DNA from 3 places in the Nocardiopsis mangrovi genome. Region 2 is predicted to be linked to each of the others. Evidence: predicted binding sites of a transcription regulator. Region 2 holds the regulator's gene; each other region holds the start of a gene.
What was found. The regulator LexA, encoded in region 2, represses DNA repair genes until DNA is damaged. The targets are predictions, from matches to a motif close to TCGAACANNTGTTCGA.

Region 1: ACFO4E_RS27695 (DUF6504 family protein) is a predicted target of LexA. The motif match lies at 2,481-2,496, and genes of this name have one in related genera.
Region 3: ACFO4E_RS05470 (DUF6504 family protein) is a predicted target of LexA. The motif match lies at 2,205-2,220, and genes of this name have one in related genera.

The regions. Positions count from the first base shown of each region.
Region 1 covers NZ_JBHSFQ010000043.1:4,448-10,420, forward strand. Annotated here, with positions in the region: gene ACFO4E_RS27680 (hypothetical protein) at 1-439, shown strand, start outside; gene ACFO4E_RS27685 (DivIVA domain-containing protein) at 491-1,279, shown strand; gene ACFO4E_RS27690 (TetR/AcrR family transcriptional regulator) at 1,584-2,195, opposite strand; gene ACFO4E_RS27695 (DUF6504 family protein) at 2,509-2,784, shown strand; gene ACFO4E_RS27700 (response regulator transcription factor) at 2,974-3,654, shown strand; gene ACFO4E_RS27705 (sensor histidine kinase) at 3,658-5,067, shown strand; gene ACFO4E_RS27710 (TAXI family TRAP transporter solute-binding subunit) at 5,077-5,973, opposite strand, start outside.
Region 2 covers NZ_JBHSFQ010000003.1:219,844-225,816, reverse strand. Annotated here, with positions in the region: gene ACFO4E_RS04910 (MMPL family transporter) at 1-1,967, shown strand, start outside; gene ACFO4E_RS04905 (alpha/beta hydrolase family protein) at 1,998-3,071, opposite strand; gene lexA (transcriptional repressor LexA) at 3,290-4,060, opposite strand; gene ACFO4E_RS04895 (LysM peptidoglycan-binding domain-containing protein) at 4,323-4,838, shown strand; gene nrdR (transcriptional regulator NrdR) at 5,286-5,765, shown strand; gene ACFO4E_RS04885 (vitamin B12-dependent ribonucleotide reductase) at 5,871-5,973, shown strand, end outside.
Region 3 covers NZ_JBHSFQ010000003.1:355,217-361,189, reverse strand. Annotated here, with positions in the region: gene ACFO4E_RS05475 (serine/threonine-protein kinase) at 1-2,033, opposite strand, end outside; gene ACFO4E_RS05470 (DUF6504 family protein) at 2,300-2,572, shown strand; gene ACFO4E_RS05465 (APC family permease) at 2,576-4,006, opposite strand; gene ACFO4E_RS05460 (MsnO8 family LLM class oxidoreductase) at 4,263-5,294, shown strand; gene ACFO4E_RS05455 (amidase) at 5,291-5,973, opposite strand, start outside.

The DNA.
Region 1 (5,973 bases), on a different contig from region 2:
CCGTGCCGCAGCGGGCGCGCTGCGCGTGGTGTGGCGCGGGTACGACCGCGCTCAGGTCGACTCCGCTCTGGCCCGGATGATCGCGGAACTGGAGTCCGCCGCCGCGGCCGGCGGCGCGAGCGAGGCGGCCGAACCGGGCGGGGAGCCGTGGCCCGACCTCTCGGCCGCGTCCTTCGGCGTCGTCATGTTCGGCTTCGACCGGAACGAGGTCGAAATCCTGCTGGCCGAAGGGGTCGACGCGGTCGAGGCGATCCGCGCCGGGGGCCGGGTCGCGGCCGGCCCGACGGCGGCGGAGCTGCGCGAGCGGTGCGCGGATCTGCCCGTTGTACTGCGCGGCTTCGACCGCGGCCAGGTGACCGCGTTCGTGGACGACCTCTGCTGGGCGCTGAAGCGCGCGGGCGACATGCGCCGGGCGTCCGATGGCCAGGGGCGCCGCTGACTTTGCCGAGGACGCCCTCCCCGGGAACGGCTCGATCGGCACAATAGAGCCATGCCCCTGACTCCCTCGGACATCAGCAACAAGACGTTCCGTACGGTGCGCCTGCGGCCGGGCTACAACGAGGACGACGTCGACGAACTCCTGGACCGGGTCGAGGCCACCCTCGTGGCATTGCAGGGCGGGCCGCGCACCGGTCCGCTCATCACCGCGGCCGAGGTCGAGGCTGCCCGGTTCCGGACCACCCGGTTGAACCCCGGCTACAACGAGGACGAGGTCGACGAGTTCCTCGACGTCATCGTGGCCGACCTGCGCTCGCGCGGCCTGAGCGGGAAGCCCGGCGAGCCCGGGCCCGGCGCGCATCCGGGCCCGCCGCCCCCGGGATGGCCGACCGGCCCGCCCCGCCCCCAGCACACCGGCCAAGGGCGCGGCCCCGGCCGGCGCCCCGCCCCGCCGGACACGCCGCCGAACGCGCCGCCGCCCGGTCGCGGCGGGGGCCTCCCGCCCCACGGCGCCCGGCTCGGCCCCGTCCCGTCGCCGCCGCCCGCCCCGCGCGGCGACCGTCCCTCGATGACCCCGGAGGACGTGCGGCGCAAGCAATTCGCGACCACCCGGCTGACCACCGGGTACAACGAGGACGAGGTCGATGCCTTCCTCGACCGCGCCGAAGCCACCCTCGGCGCGCTGCTGAGCGGCCGCCCCGATCTCGCCCCGCTCACCGCCGCCCACGTCGAGCGCGTGCAGTTCGCGACCACCCGCGCGCGGCCCGGCTATGACCCTGCCCAGGTCGACGCGTTCCTCGACCAGCTCGCCGAGGAGCTGCGCCGCTACGAGCACGGCTGAGGCCGACGCCCTCCCCGCCTCCTCGTCGCCTCCGCACCGCCCGGTTCACCGGCCGGGCCGCGGGCGCGGGGCCGGACCCGCTCTCCGGCCGCCCCTGCGGTGCCACGGGCCACCGGCGATCCCCCTGCGCACGACCGGCTACGGATCGTCACGATCACTGACGCACGGCGAGGCGCGGACGCGCACCGCCGAAGGCCGGCCGCCCGGCACCGTCCCCGTTTCCACCGGCCCCGTCGTCCACAGGCTGTGGACGGGACTCCGCCGCAGTCGGCCGCGTACGGTCCCGGCACGCGCAGGCCGCGCCTCAGGCCGGGCGCAGCCCGGCCATGAGGAGGCCGGCGAAGTGCTCACCGAGCGCCGCGCCGCTCAGCTCGCCGCCGCGGCGGTACCAGCGGCCGAGGTGGTGGACCGCGCCGAAGTACTGGGTGGCGACGATGTCGGCCGGGATATCGGAGCGGAAGACGCCCTCGCGCCGCCCCTGTTCGATCATCCCCCGGAAGAGCTCGTGGTACTGGCGGCGCTCCTTGCGGACCGCGGACCGGCGGTCGGCGGAGAGCATGTGCATGGAACGGAAGAAGATCACCGCGTCGTCGAGGTTGTCCACCGTGGTGTGGACGAGATCGGCGGCCGCGGCCCGCACCCGGTCGGCGATGGGGCCGGGCGCTGCGGCGAACTCGGTGAGCCGGTGCATCTGGAGCGACAGCAGCCGCTGGTAGATCGCGTAGAGGAGGTCGTCCTTGGACGAGAAGTAGTGGTACATCGCGCCCTTGGTGACGCCGGCGGCGTCGACCAGTTCCTGCACCGAGGTGCGCTCGAAGCCCTGCTCGGCGAAGAGCCGGGTGGCCGCGGCCAGCAGCCGGCCGGGCACCGGCACGCGTTCTCCGTCGGCCGCCGGAGCCCCCGTTCCTGCGTCCACGCCGCCCCACCGTCCCCGTGTCGCGCGACCCCCACCAGGATAGGCATACCGATCGGTCGGTCGGATTTCCCCGCCGCGCCGCGCCCGTCGCTGCGGCGGGCGGACCGCGATGGGGGCGGCGGCCGGGCGCGACACGCCGACGCGACTCCGGCACCCACCGTTCTCCCGGCCGTCATCGCAGGTCATGGCACTCGAACCCGGAAGACGCCGCAGAGTCCCGCCACGCCGGGCACGCCCGAAGATCTAGGGTGTCGGATGCCGGGACACCCGGGGTCCGAGCATCATTCGAACCTGTGTTCGATAGTATGTCCGGGTGAGTCTCTACAACGAACGGATCGACGTCAGATCCACCAACGGCGGCCACCCCGCTTTCTTCGCCTGGCGCGGGCGGATGTACCGCGTCCGCAGGATCATCGGCACCTGGAACACCGCGAACGGCGTCCCCGGCGGGCCCGGCGCCGGTGCCGCCGGCACCGACATCCGGCTCGTGCGAGTGGCGGCGGAGTCCGACCAGGGCCGGCCCAGCATCGCCGACATCACGCTCGACACCGCCACCGAGCACTGGACCATGCGCCGCCTGTGGGGCTGACCCCCGTGCCGCCGTGACCGCGGGCCCTCTGCCGCGAGGGAGGGGCCCGGCCGTGCGGCCGCGGCGGCCGGGTGCCGTCCGGGAGCCCGTGGCACCCGGGTCCCCTCCGCCCCCGCCACGAGCCGCGCGCCCGCGTCGGCGGCCCGGGGTGGGGGCGGCGCGACCAGGCGCGTTCTACCATGTCCGACGATGCGCATTCTCGTTGTCGAAGACGACGACCGGGTCGCACGGGGTCTGGTCACCGCGCTGCGGAACGCGTCCTTCGACGTCACCCGGGTGAATTCGGCGGCCGACGCCCTTCGCGCGCCGGCCGCCGACATCGTGCTGCTCGACCTCGGTCTGCCCGATGCCGACGGCATCGACCTGCTGCGGCGGCTGCGCGAGCGCTCCGAGACCGCGATCATCGCCGTGACCGCCCGGGCCGAGGAGCGCGAGCGCGTCCGGGGGCTGCGCGCCGGCGCCGACGACTACGTCGTCAAACCGTTCGGGATCGCCGAACTCCTCGCCCGGATCGACGCGGTGCTGCGCCGCACCCGGGCGGCGAGGTCGGCCGCCGAACGCAGCGAGCCGCCGTTGTCGCTCGGCCCGCTGCGCATGGACCTGAACTCCCGCGAGGCCGAATTGGACGGCGTCCCGCTGTCCCTGACCCGCAAGGAGTTCGACCTGCTCGCGCTCCTGGCCCAGCGGGCACCGGCGGTCGTCGGCCGCGACGTCATCCTGGACCAGGTGTGGGGCGTCGGCTGGGAGGCGTCCTCGCGCACCCTCGACACCCACATCGCGGCACTGCGCGGCAAGCTCGGCGGCGACCTGCGCATCCACACCGCACGCGGGGTCGGCTACCGGCTGCACGTCGGGGCAGGACCGGAGTAGCGCGTGCAACAGCGACTGCTGGTCATCCTGCTCCCTCTGGCGTTCGTGCTGGTGGCCGCGCTGGGCGTGCCCCTGGCGACGCTGGTGGCCCAGCAGCAGACCGGGGAGGTCTACGTCGACCGGCTGAACGACATCGGCCGGTTCGCGTCGCTGGCCGACACCGCGCTGGAGACCGGCCGGACCGAGGCGCTGCGCATGGAGCTGGAGCGCTACGAGGACCTCTACGGCTTCCCGGTGGCGCTGCTCGACCCCTCCGGCCAGGTCGTGATCGGCTCCGACGGCCAGGAGGAACTCCTCGCCCACCTGGAGGACGCTCCGACCCGGCGCGTCGTGGACGACGCGCTCGCCGGGTTCCGCCCCGAACCCCCGACCGCGCTGTGGCCGTGGGACGAACGCCCGCTGATCCTCGCCGAACCGGTGGGACGGGACAGCGAGGTCGAGGGGGTGATCGTGGCCGTGTCGGGCACCGGGCACCTGCGCACGGCGGTGCTGGCCAGCTGGGGCTGGATGGCGCTGCTGGGCCTGCTGCCGCTGACCGGCCTGGCCGCCGTGACCTGGCCGGTGTCGCGCTGGGTCCTGCGCCCGGTGCGCAAGCTCGACGAGGCGACCGCGCGCATCGCCCACGGCGACCTCACCGTGCGCGCCGACGAGGCCGGCGGGCCGCCCGAACTGCGGCGCCTGGCCACGTCGTTCAACGCCATGGTCGACGTCGTGGAGCGGGCCCTGCACCGGCAGCGGGCGTTCGTCTCCGACGCCTCCCACCAGCTGCGCAACCCGCTCACCAGCCTGCGCCTGGCGGTGGAGAACCTCAGGCCCTTCCTCCGCGACGAGGAGGCCCGCGAAGCCCACGACGACGCGCTGGAGGAGGCCAAGGCGATGAACCGGATGCTGAACTCCCTGCTGGCCGCCACGCGGCTGGAGAGTTTCAGCGACGCCGCGCCCGTCGACCTGGACCTCGTGCTCGACACCCGGCTGGAGCGGTGGCGGGCCCTCGGCGCGGAACGCGGCGTGGCCGTCGAGGCGCGGGTGCCGGCGGGGATCCGGCTGCTGGAACCGCCCGGTGGCCTGGGCAGCGTCCTCGACGAGCTGGTCAGCAACGCGATCCGGCTGTCGGGGGGAGAGCGGGTCGTGCTGCGGGCGGCGGAGGGCGCGATGGTGGACCTGCACATCAGCGACGACGGCATGGGGCTCGACGCCGGGGAGCGCGAGGACGCGCTGCGCCGGTTCTGGCGCTCGCCCAAGCACCAGAACGTGCCGGGGACGGGCCTGGGCCTGGCGATCTGCGCCGAGCTCGTCCACGCCGCGGGCGGCGAGCTGCGCCTGGGACCGGGGCTGCCGCGCCCGCACTCCGACGGCTACGGCCTGGAGGTCCTGGTCCGCCTCCCCGGAGCCCTGTCCGCCCTCCCCGAGTGAGCGGGCGCCCTAGGACTTCCGCTCGCGGAACCAGCGCTGCGCGCCCGGGTGGAGGGGGACGGGGCCGGTGGCGATGCCGGTGCGGACGTTGATGTGGGCGGCCTCGGGCCGGTCGGCGGCGATCGCGGCGGACTGGGTGAACACGGTCTCGGTGATGATCCGGGCGACCTCGTCGGGCAGGTCGGAACGGGCGAGCAGGATGTTGGGCACCGCCACGGTCGGGGTGGCGTGCACGTCGACATAGGCGGTCGCCGGGATCGTCGCCGGGATGTAGGGGGCCGGGTAGGCGTCGGCGAGCCGGTCGGCCTGGCCGCGCAGCTCGATGAACCGCCCCTGGTGGGCCGCTGTGAGGCGGGAGACGGCCGGGGTGGGCACGCCGGTGAGCGAGAACATCGCGTCGAGCTCCCCGGCCGTGAGCGCGTCGGCCGATTCGGCCTGGTCCAGCAGGGTCTCGCGCACGTCCAGGCCGGTCAGGTCCGCCAGCCGCTTCATGATGAACTCGGTGCCCGAGCCGTCCGCGCCGAAGGAGACGCGCTTTCCCTCCAGGTCGCCGTAGGACGCCACGGACGAATCCGCCGGGACGACCAGGTGCAGGAAGCTGTCGTAGAGCCGGCCGAGGGCGCCCATGCCTTCAGGGGGGCGCCCGCTGTCGCCCACTGCGGCGTCCAGGCTGGAGAACCCGACCTGCGCCTCGCCGTCGCGCAGCAGCCGGATGTTGTCGGCGGAGGCGGCGGTCTCGCGCGCGACCACGCGGGTATCGGGGAGCGCACGGTCGAGGACGCCGGCCAGCGTCGCGCCGATCTCGCGGAACACCGCCCCCGGCGGGCCGGTGGCCAGCACCAGCTCGGGCAGGTCGGGCACCGCCTGCCCGTTGCACCCGGCCAGCACGGCCAGGCCGCCCAGGAG
Region 2 (5,973 bases):
TCGACGACGCCGTTCGGGCCAGCCTGCGGGCGCTGCCCGGCGACGCCGTGCGCACCTCGATGGACCCGTGGAGCGCCGCCGCCGACCGGCGCTCCGCCGAGGCACTGGTGTCGCGCGACCGCGACGCCGTCCTGGTGCCCGTGCGGCTCGACGGCGCCACCGAGGACGAGAAGTCGGCGTCACTGGCGGCCGTCCGCGCCGCCGCCGGCGTCGCCGAACTGGAGGAGGCAGGGGTCGACCTGGCCATCAGCGGCGAGACCACCCTGCGCGCCGAGTTCCGGGAACAGGCGATGCACGACCTGGCGCGCGCCGAGCTCATCGCCTTCCCGCTGCTGCTGGCCGTGCTGGTGTGGGTGTTCGGCAGCGTCACCGCGGCGGTGCTGCCGCTGGCAGTCGGCGCGGTCGCGGTGGCCGGCTCCGTCGCGGGGCTGCGCCTGATCGCGCTGTCCACCGAGGTGTCCACGTTCGCGCTCAACGTGGTCACCATGATCGGACTCGGCCTCGCGGTCGACTACGCGCTGTTCATGGTGAGCCGCTTCCGCGAGGAACTCGGCGCCGGGCGGGCCGTGCCCGCCGCTCTGACCGCCACCCTGCGCACCGCGGGCCGCACCGTCGCGGTCTCGGGGCTCATCATCGGGATCTCCTTCAGCGGGCTCCTCGTCTTCGACCTGGGAGCGCTGCGCTCGATCGGGGTCGGCGGCATCGCCGCCACCTTCCTCGCCATGGCCGCGGCCCTGACGGTGCTGCCGGCGCTGCTGGCGGTCCTCGGCACGGGCGTCGACCGCCTGGCCGTGGGGCGGCGCGGGGGGCGGGCCGCCGCCACGCGGGCCGCCGGCCCCTGGGCGCGGCTGGCGGGTGCGGTCATGGCCCGCCCGGCGCGCTGCCTGACCGCGAGCGCCGCGGTGCTGGCCCTGCTCGGAGCGCCGTTCCTGCACGTGCACTTCAGCACCTCGGGGCCAGAGGTGCTGCCGGAGCACTCGGAGGCGCGCGGGGTCGCCGAATCGCTGGACCGGGACTTCCCGGGGGCCCGGCGGCCGATGGCGACCGTCGTCGTGACCGGCCTGGAGCCCGGGCCGGGCGCCGACACCGCCGTGGCGGACTTCGCCGCCCGGGTCCGCGCGGTCCCGGGCGTGGCGGGGGCCGAACCGCTGGGGCGCGACCGCCACCAGGCGGCCGTCCTCGTCGAGTCCGATGCCGCGCCCAAGTCCGAGGAGGCGCGCGACCTCGTCCTGCGGCTGCGCGCCCTGCCCCCGCCCGACGGCGCCCGCACCCTCGTCGGCGGGGAGACGGCCGAGCTCATCGACACCCTGGCCTCGCTGCGCGCCGACCTGCCCGCGATGGCCGCCGTCGTCGCCGCTGTGACGGTGGTCCTGCTCTTCGCCGCGTTCGGCTCCATCGTGCTGCCCCTCAAGGCGCTGGTGGTCGGGGCGGCGTCGCTGACGGCCTGTTTCGGGGTGGTGGTGTGGGCCGTCCAGGACGGCCACCTCGCCGGGGTCCTGGGCTTCACCACGCCGCCCGGGACCGATCCCGCCGTCATGATCCTCATCGCGGCCATCGCCTTCGGGCTGTCGATGGACTACGAGGTGTTCCTGCTGGGGCGGGTCCGCGAGGAGTGGCTGCGCACGGGGGACGGCACCGCGGCCGTCGCCGCGGGGATGCAGCGCACCTCCGGCCTGATCACGCGGGCGGCGCTCCTGCTCGTGGTCGTCCTCGGCGCCATGGCGACGGCCGACGTGCTGCTGGTCGCCACCGTGGGGATCGGCCTCGTGGCGGCCGTCGTGATCGACGCGACCCTGGTGCGCGCCGTGCTCGTCCCGGCGGCGATGCGGCTCATGGGCGCGGCCAACTGGTGGCTGCCCCGCCCGCTCGCGGCCCTGCACCGCAGGATCGGCGTCGTGGAACCCGCGGCGGGCCCGGAGCATCCCCGCGCCCCCGACGAGGCCGGCCGGACGCCCACGCCGGCGTGAACACCGGGCCCGCGCCGTGCGGCCCGCGGGTCAGGGGCGCACCGCGGAGTCCAGGAACGCGGAGAGGGCCGGGGCCACGTCGGGGGAGAAGGCGCGCTGGGCGTCCAGGACGGCGGCGCCGGGGGCGTCGTCGTAGACGCGGAACACGTGGTCGGCGCCTTCGACGTCGACCCGCTCGGCGTCGAGCAGCCCGGTCATGAGCCGGTCCACGTCGCCGCGGGCGATCTGGGAGTCGGCCGTGCCCCAGAGCACGAGCGTGTCGACATCGCCGGGGAGGTCGCCGGCCAGGTCGACCGGGTCCATGGCGTCGATCCGGTGCAGGAACGGGGCGACGGAGGGGTCGAACAGGCCGCCCAGTTCGGGGACGGGGTCCTGTTCGGGCCGTTCGCCGGACCGGATCAGGGCGATCGCGGCGCGGGTGTCGGAGAGGACCCGCGCGGCATCGGCCGGTTCCAGCGCGCCCGCGCCCTCCTGGAGCCGGATCTGATCGGTGAGCTGCCGGTCGACCGTGTCGAGGTAGCGTCCGCCGGGCGGGGCGGCGAGCACCAGCGCCGCGGGCGGGTGGTCGCGAACGGCCTCCGGGGCGCGCAGGGCGAACAGGGCGCCTTCGCTGTGGCCCAGCACCAGCAGCCGGTCGGGGTCGACCTCCGGCTGGGCGGCGAGCTGGGCGTAGGCGTCGGCCATCTCCTGCTCGAAGACGTCGTAGCCCACGGAGTCGTCCTCGTCCCGTGCGCCCATGCCGGTCTCGCCGCTGCCGAGCTTGTCGTAGCGCAATGAGGCGACGCCGGCGTCCGCGAGCAGGCGGGCGAAGTTCTCGTTGGTGCCGGCGTCGGGGCGCATGGGGTTGTCGCCGTCGCGGTCGGTGGGACCGCTGCCGGAGATGATCAGGGCCGCCGGCACCCGGCCCCGGGCGTCGGGCGGCAGGGCGAACGTCCCGTACACGGTGTCGGGGCCGCTGTCGAAGCTCACGTCCCGCTCCACAGGCGCGGCGCCCGGCGGCTCCGGAGGGCCGGCGGGGTCCTCCTGCCCGGAGCACGCCGAGGCGGCCAGGAGCACGGCGGCGGACAGGGCGGCGGTGCGCACAGCGGCGGAGGCGAAGGGCATGCCCCCTACCGTATTGCCGCCCCTGCCGCCGGGGGACGCGGTGCTCCCGCCGGCCGGGGGGACGCCGTGCGCGGCGCCTCCCCGGCCCGGTCGTACTCCCGCGTCGCGCCGGGGATAACCGTTCGGCGTCGAAACGGGAAAAGGCCCGTGACCTTCAGTGAAGATCACGGGCCCGTGCCAAAGCGTGGCGGAGTCGTTATTCCGGCGCGTGTTAGATCTCAGATGCGCCGGAGAACGGCGACGACCTTGCCCAGAATGGTGGCGTGATCGCCGTTGATCGGCTCGTAGGCGTCGTTGCGCGGCAGCAGCCACACATGGTCGCCGTCGCGTTTGAACGCCTTCACCGTGGCCTCGTCGTCGAGCAGCGCGGCGACGATGTCGCCGTTGTTGGCCTCGGGCTGCTGGCGGACGACGACCAGGTCACCGTCGGTGATGGCGGCGTCGATCATGGAGTCGCCGACAACGTTCAGCATGAACAGCCGGCCCTCGCCGACGAGCTGCTTGGGCAGGGTCAGGACGTCCTCGATGGCCTCCTCGGCGAGGATCGGGCCGCCCGCCGCGATGCGGCCCACGACCGGGACGTCGGTCGCGCGCGAGCCGTCGGCCCGCGGCTCGTCGTCGAGATGGTCCCAGGAGCGCACGGTGGGCTGTCCGGGAATGCGAATTTCGACCGCTCGTGGGCGATTCGGATCGCGGTGAAGATAGCCCTTGCGTTGCAACACCTTCAGTTGGTGCGCGACACTGGAGGGGCTCGACAGGCCCACCGCGTCGCCGATTTCCCGGATGGACGGTGGGTACCCGCGTTGCCGCACGTAACGGTGGATGCAGTTCAGCACACTCTGCTGGCGGGCCGTCAGTTTCGGCGCACCATTGTCCGTACCGGCCGCGGGATCCCCCGCACCTGGAGATTTCGCGGTGGCGGACCGGAGTGCGGCGACGGACGTTCCGCCCGCGTGAGGTTCCTGCGTTCCGTGATTCTCCTCCGGCACGGCCGGCCTCCTCGGCGGTCGGTGTTCTGGGCGTGGGATGTCGAAGCATCGTCAGGATGATCCCCGCGCCCGCGGGGTCGCCCCGTCGACCGTCTGACAGCGGTAGCGGCGCCATCGCCGATACCGCAGTGAAACATGTCCAACGGTAGTGCCTGCGCTGGGCAATATCAAACAAACGTTCGAGCCGGTGATGAAAAAATCGCCGAGATGCGGTAATAGTCGAACGTTGGTTCGAACGAACTGGCGTTCGAAAGTGGGGGTCATGTCCGAACCGTCCGTGCTGCGGCCCCGGGGTCCCGTCCTGTTCGACTGGGCGCAGGAGATTCCCGAGTGGCGCACCGCACCCGTGAAGTTCGCCGCCCGTCCGGCGGTCGCCGGCGCGCACTCGGCCGTCGGCCCGCCCGATCTGCCGGACCTCAACTGCGCCATCGCGCCGGGGATCGTGCCCCCGGTCGTCAGGCGCGGGTGGACCCGCCTGACCCGCCGCGGCCGTGTGGTCCTCGTCTCCACCGCATCCGCCACCGCCACCGGCGTTCTCTCGGTCTTCTTCCTGACAGCCGTCGCGGCCGGGGCATCCGCCTCCGGCGCGCCCGCCGCATCGGCCTTCCTGCCCGCCTCGTCCTCGACCGTCGTCGTCCGCGATGGCGATACGCTGTGGGGGATCGCCGAGCGGGTCCGGCCCGGTGACGATCCCCGCCGGACCGTGCACGAGATCGTGCGGATCAACGAGCTGCCGAGTTCCGAGCTGGAGCCCGGTCAGGAGCTCGTCCTCCCCTGATCCGACGCTGCGCTGAGGCGCGCATTCACGCAGGTCACTCCTGTTCACGCCGGGACCGCGATCCGTCGCGCCCGGCGTGTCGCATGGCCGGGGGCCGGTGGTCTCCGGCGTGCCGGCGGGGCGCCCCCGCGCGACACGCCCGGTCCTGATCCGGGTTTGGCCCGTGTGACCTGGGTGGAGTCGCGGGTCACGTGTGGCGCGACTTGCGCACCCCATCGCGACGGTCATAAGTTGACCACAACATCTAGTGCTCACCCGGAACAAGCAGCCTAGAACTTGTGCTTTAGTAGGTGTCCGAACTTTCCGCTCCCTCCGGAACCTCCGGTCCGGTGGGGGTGTGGGACGACATGACCAGGGCTGCCCGGGCGACCACGGGCATGCCCGCGACCGCTGCGCGGGGATGGCGACCGATGCCGTTGATGCTGATCTTGGGGAGGGCACGCCGACATGCACTGTCCGTTCTGCCGTCATCCTGACACCCGTGTCATCGACAGCCGGTCGACCGAGGACGGCGCCGCGATCCGCCGCCGCCGGACCTGCGCCGAATGCGGCCGCCGGTTCACCACTCAGGAGACCGTGCTGCTCATGGTCGCCAAGCGTTCCGGGGTGACCGAGCCGTTCTCCCGCACCAAGATCGTCGCCGGCGTGCGGCGCGCCTGCCAGGGGCGTCCGGTCACCGAGGACGCGCTCGCCAAGCTCGGCCAGCGGGTCGAGGAGGAGATCCGGTGCCGCGGCATGGCCGAGATCCCCGCCCACGAGATCGGGCTGGCGATCCTGGGGCCGCTGCGCGACCTCGACGAAGTGGCCTATCTCCACTTCGCCTCGGTCTACCGCGGATTCGAGTCGCTCACGGACTTCGAGAACGAGATCGCCACCCTCCGGGCCGACCGGGCCACGGCCGCCCGGGAGGACGCGCCACAGGGGTAGCACCGGGCCGATCGGCCCGGAGGGGCGATGAGGAATGAACCGCCACCCGTTGCGTGTGACAGCGGGGGCGTGTGTTGGGTATGTGACGAGTACAGGGGGAGCGACATGACGGAAACAACCGGGGCGTCGGATCAGCGCAAGGGCAAGGGCCGACGCAAGGGCCTGAAAATGGCGCGGATCTTCACCACTCCGGGCGTGCACCCGTACG
Region 3 (5,973 bases), 140 kb from region 2:
TCGTCGGGCAGCAACCGGTCGTCGACGCCCTCGAGGACGTGGCGGCCGTTGACCCACATGTTGATGGTCATGGTGTTGGCGGGGCGGTCGACCTCGCAGGTCATGGTGACGGTGTTGACCGCGGGGTCCTCATCCCCATCGCCGGTCGCGGCGAACCCGGGGACGGAGTCGGCACGGGCCACCTCGGACCCGCCGCCCTCGCCTCCGACCCGCCTGATCTGGGCGCCCTCGCCGTCGATGCGGACGAGCCCTTCGTACATGGTCGCCTCGCCCTCGTCGTCGTCCTCCTGCCGGAAGCAGCGGACGCCGAACTCCCCGTAGGGCTGTCCGGAGCGCACCCGGGCGTCGGCACTCACCAGGACGTTCTCCGGGATCCGGCCTTCGTCTTCCAACGGGGCCCATTCGCCGCGGCTGGGCTGACTGGAGTCGCTCTGCACGATGAGGAGGAGCTGCTGGTCGTCGTAGCCGCCGCCCGAGGTGGTGTCGCTGGGGTCGTATTCGCTCCGGTTGCCCCACTCCCCGGCGTCGGCGAAGTCGTCCTGGAAGACGGTGGTGCCCTCGGGCGGCCCGCCGCCGAAGAGCCGCACCGCGCCGATCGCCGCGACGACGATCAGCACGACCGCGCCCGCGCCGGCCCCGATCGCGGTGGTGCGGCGCCGCGGGGACGGCGGGGAGCCGTTCCCGGGCGCGCTCGGACCGCCCGGTCCGCCGGGGCCGTGCGGGCCGGACGGCGCCCCCGGGCCCGCGTGCGCCGGGCCGTGGGGCGGTCCGCCGTGGAAGGGCACCTGTCCGGCGGTGGGCGGGTAGGGGGGCAGCGGCCCGGGCGGTCCGTAGGGGCCGGGCTGCGGCGGGCCGTACGCGGTCTGCGGTCCGGAGGGGACCGGGCCCGCGTACGCGGTCTGCGGTCCCGAGGGCACCTGGCCCGCCGCCGACGGGTAGCCGCCCGACGGCGGCATCGGGGCCTGCCCCGCCATGGGCCGTGTGGGCGGCACCTGCCCGCCGGTCGGTGGCGGAGGCGGGGCGGCGGGCACGGCGGAGTCGGAGTCGGCGGAGGGGATGACCGGGGTGGCGTCGGGGTCGGCGGCGCCCGCGCCCGCCGCCCCTGCGGCGAGGGCGGCGGCCCCCGCGGCATCGGAGGGGCGGGCGGTGGACGGCGGGGTCCACGACCGCACGACGGACTGGTCGACGGCGGAGTCGGCGGGGTCGTCCTGGCCCACGAGCCGGTTCAGCAGCTGCTGGGCGGTGGGGCGTCCGGCGGGGTCCTTGTCCAGCGCCCGGCGGACGAGCGGCTCCAGGCCGGGGTCGAGGCCGTCGAGGTCGGGCGGTGCCGCGCTGATGCGGTGCAGGACGGCGGGCACCGAAGGGGCGTCGAAGGGGGCCTTGCCGGTGCCGGCGTAGGCGACCAGGCAGCCCCAGGAGAAGACGTCGGACGCGGGGGTGACGTCGTTGCCGAGGACGAGCTCGGGGGCGAGGTAGGCGGGGGTCCCCATGAGCTGGCTGGATCGGGTGACGGCGGTGTCGTCGTCCAGCGCTCGGGCGATCCCGAAGTCGATCACCTTGGGACCCACGGCCGACAGCAGGACGTTCGCGGGCTTGAGGTCGCGGTGGACGACGCCCACCCGGTGGATCGCGACCAGGGCGGCGGCCACGCCCATGGCGAGGCTGTCGAGCGTGCCGCCGAACATCGGGCCGTCGGTGGCGATGGCCTCGGAGAGGTTGGGCCCCGGCACGTACTCCGACACGATGAACAGCGGATCGCCGTCGAGCCGCGCGTCGAGGACCCCCGCCGTGGAGAAGCGCGCGACCCTGCGCGCCGAGGCGACCTCGCGGGCGAACCGGCGGCGGAAGTCGTCGTCGTCGCTCAGATCGGGGTGGATCAGCTTGACGGCGACGTGGCGGTCCGAGGGGTCGCGGGCCAGGTACACGGTGCCCATTCCACCGCGGCCCAGGCGTCCCTCGATCCGGTAGTCGCCGAGCTCGCGGGGGTCGCCGGTCCGGAGGGGCTTGGCGCGCTCGTGCCCGTTTGGCGTCACAGTGCTGGCTTCCTTTGCGGGGTCGCGTGATTCGCGCCTCATGGCGTATGGGGGGCTGCGGCGCGGGGTGGTGCGGGGCCGCCGGGGGACGCCACGTGAGGGAGGGTCGCCACGATTCTAGACAGGTGCGCTGACGCCGCGCTTCCGGCCGGATGCGGACTGGGCTAGGATGGGAACGCTTGTTCGAATCCGGTGCCCGCCCTTCCCCGCGGGTCCCCGGTCGGCGCATGCGCGCCGACCGGCGATGATGAGGGAGGGGCCCGTAGGTGGGGCGCATCTTCGGCGTGCAGATCACGGTGGCCGAGCAGGACGGCCGCCCCGTGCGCTTCACCTGGCAGGGGCGCATCTATGCGGTCCGCCGGATCATCGACCACTGGGTCACGCTGCGCGCCGACTGGGCGCCCCACGCCGAGGACCGCCTGCCCCAGCGCACGTACTGGCGGGTCGAGGCCGGCTCCCAGGAGGTGTCGCGGGGCGTCTACGAACTCCGGCACGATTCGCTCACCGGTTCCTGGACCCTGGCGAGGGTCTGGGACTGAGCCTCAGGCGCGCCGCCGCTCCACCGCCTCGACCAGCCGGGCCTCGGCGTCGGCGCCGGGTCGCACGCCGGGCAGGCGCAGCAGGTAGGCGGCGCCCAGGAGCCACCACAGCCCGATGATCCCCCATTCGTAGGGCCACGCGAGCGCCGCCGGCATCCCCGGCAGGTACAGCACGCCCAGGCCGATGCTCGCCACCACCGCGAGCGCCCCGATCACGCCGCCGGCCGGGGTGCGGAACGGGCGCACCATGCCGGGCTCGCGGCGGCGCAGCACCAGGAACGACAGCGCGACCATCAGGTAGGCGACCACGATGTTGATGCCCCCGGCGTTGACCAGCCAGACGAGCATGGGCTGGCCGAAGAGCGGGGCGAGGACCGACAGCCCTCCGATGAACAGCAGCGCGTTGCCCGGCGTGCGGAACCGGGGGTGCAGGCGGCCGAACCAGGCCGGGATCATCCGCGACACGGCCATGGCGTACAGGAGCCGGCTGGCCCCGATGAGGAACGCGTTCCAGCTGGTCACGATCCCCGCGATGCCGCCGAGGACGAGCAACTGGCCCATGGCCCGGCTGCCCCACAGCTCGGTCATGGAGTCGGCGGAGGCGAGCTCGGACTCCGCGAGTGCCCCGGGGGCCAGCCCCGAGGACACGGTGAGCATGATGAGGATGTACCAGGCGGCGGCGCAGGCCACCGACACCACGAGGATCCGGCCCACCTGCCGGTAGGGGATCTTCACCTCGCTCGCCGATTGCGGGATCACGTCGAAGCCGACGAACAGGAACGGCACCGCGACCAGCACCGTCACGATCCCCGGGATGCCGCCGGTGAACAGCGGGCGCATGTCCTCCGTGGAGCCGCCGGTCAGCGAGCCGAGCAGCAGCAGCGCGCCCGAGGCCAGGAGGAACAGCACGGCGACGGTCTGGAAGACGCTCGCGGGCCGGATCCCGATGTAGTTGAGCGCGGTGATCGCGATCGCGGAGACGATCCCCACCGCGGCCCAGCTCGCGTGGACCTCGTAGCCCGCCACGGTCCACAGGTGGCCGACCTGCATATCGGGCGCCAGGTAGAGCACGGTCTGCGGCAGGGCCACGGCCTCGAAGGCCACCACGGAGATGTAGCCGAGGACCATCGCCCAGGACGCCACGAAGGCGCCGCGCGACCCCAGGGCGCGCAGCGCGTAGTGGTGCTCGCCGCCGGCGTGGGGCATGGCGGCGACCAGTTCGGCGTAGGTGAGGCCGACCAGCGCCACGATCACGCCGCCGATCACGAAGGCCAGGGCCGACCCCAGGCTGCCGGCGGCGTTGATGAACTCGCCGGTGAGGACGACCCAGCCGAATCCGATCATGGCGCCGAACGCCAGGGCGAGGATGTCCCACCGGCCGAGGACCCGGATGAACCCCTGGTCCTGCTGCGGGTCCTGCGTACTCGAACTCACCGGCGCCTCCACATGGGGGTGTGCGGATGTGCAGGGCTTCAGCGTGCCGTGAAGATCACCGAAAGGGAATCCCCGCGTTCATCCCGAAACGCGGTTGATCGCGAATATTTACGACCCGGCGACGGGGACGGCCCGGAATCATCGCGGCGGCGCGGAGGTTGGTTCCGGACACGGCGCCCGCCCGCCCCGGCCGCCGCGCCCCGTCCCCGTTCCCGTTCCCGTTCCCGGAGACCGTCCTCCGGATGAGGAGTCCCGCATGGTGCAGCTCTCGGTGCTCGACCACGTCCTGATGCCGCCGGGGGTCGGCGCGCACGAGGCGCTGAACGAGGCCGTGGAGTCGGCGGTGCTGGCCGAGTCGCTGGGCTACGAGCGGATCTGGTTCTCCGAGCACCACAACGCGGCCGGGCTCGCCTGCACGGCGCCGGAGCTGATCATCGCCCGCGCGGCGGCGGCCACCGGCGCCATCCGGGTGGGGGCCGGCGGCATCATGCTGCCCAACCACGCCCCGCTGAAGGTCGCCGAGCTCTTCAACACGCTGGAGGCGATGTACCCGGGCCGCATCGACCTGGGGCTGGGCCGCGCTCCCGGTACCGACGGGCGCACCGCCACGGCGCTGCGCGGCTCCCGCGAGGCCGTCGTGGACGTCGACTTCGCCGCCATGGCCGCCGACCTCTTCGGGTTCCTCGACGGCGACCTGCCCGACGACCACCCCTTCGCGCGGGTCCGGGCCGACCCTGCCGTCCCGGCGCCGCCCCGGGTGTGGATGCTGGGCTCCAGCGAACACGGGTCGGCCTACGCCGCGGCGCACGGGCTCCCGTTCTGCTTCGCCCACCAGATCGACCCGGACTACGCCGTGCCGCTGTTGCGCCGCTACCGCGACGCCTTCCGCCCCTCGGCGCGCGCCGCCGCCCCCTACAGCAGCGTCTCCGTCATCGCCTTCGCCGCCGAGGACCCGGAGCCGGCCGAGGACTTCACCGCGTTCTGGTCGCTGCACACGGCGCGGGCGCGTTCGGGCGAGCGCGTCGCGACCTCCCTCGGGCAGGCACGTGAATTCCGGTCGGGGCCGGGCTACGCCGCGACCGCGCGCGCCGCGGCCGACCGCATCGTGGCCGGCACCCCGGAGCAGGTGGGCCGGCGCCTGCGCGCGCTGGCGGAGCAGGCGCACGCCGACGAGGTGCTCGTGGCCACCCCGATGCCCGATGGCGCGGCACGGCGCCGCAGCTTCGAGCTGCTCGCCGCGGAGTTCGGGCTCACCCCGCACCGGGAGGCTCCCGCGAGCCGGTACTAGAGCGGGGGGCGCCGCAGCCCGAAGCCGGTGGCCTGCTCGAAGGCGTGCCCCACTTCGAGCACCCGGCGCTCGGCCAGGTGCGGGCCCACGATCTGCAGGCCCACGGGGAGCCCGCCGGGGGTGAACCCCGCGGGCACCGACAGCGCGGGGCTCCCGGTGACGGTGATCAGATAGGCCGAGCGCATCCAGTCCAGGTAGGTCTCCTGGGGTACCCCGTCGATGTCGGCGGGGTATTCCAGGTCGGCGTCGAAGGGGACCACCTGGCTGACGGGCAGCAGCAGGACGTCGTAGCGCTCGAAGAACGCGCGTGTCCGGTGGAAGATCGCGGTGTGCAGCCGCTCGGCGCGGGAGAGGTCGTCGCCGGTGAGGGCGAGCCCCGCCTCGGTGTTCCACACGATGCTGGGCTTGAGGCGGTCGCGGTCGGTCTCCAGCAGCGGCCCCATCTTGCTCGCGAACTGCCAGGCGCGCAGGGTGCGGAACACCTCCTCGGCGCCGCTGAGGTCGGGGGAGTCCTCGGTGACCTCGCAGCCCAGGCCCGTGAACACCGACAGCTGCGGCTCCAGGGTGTCGAGCACGGCCCGTTCGCAGGTGAACGCCCCGCCCAGGTCGGGGGTCCAGGCCACCCGGAGGCCGCGCAGGTCGCGGTCGAGCGGCCCGGCGAACACCGACCCCGGCTCGC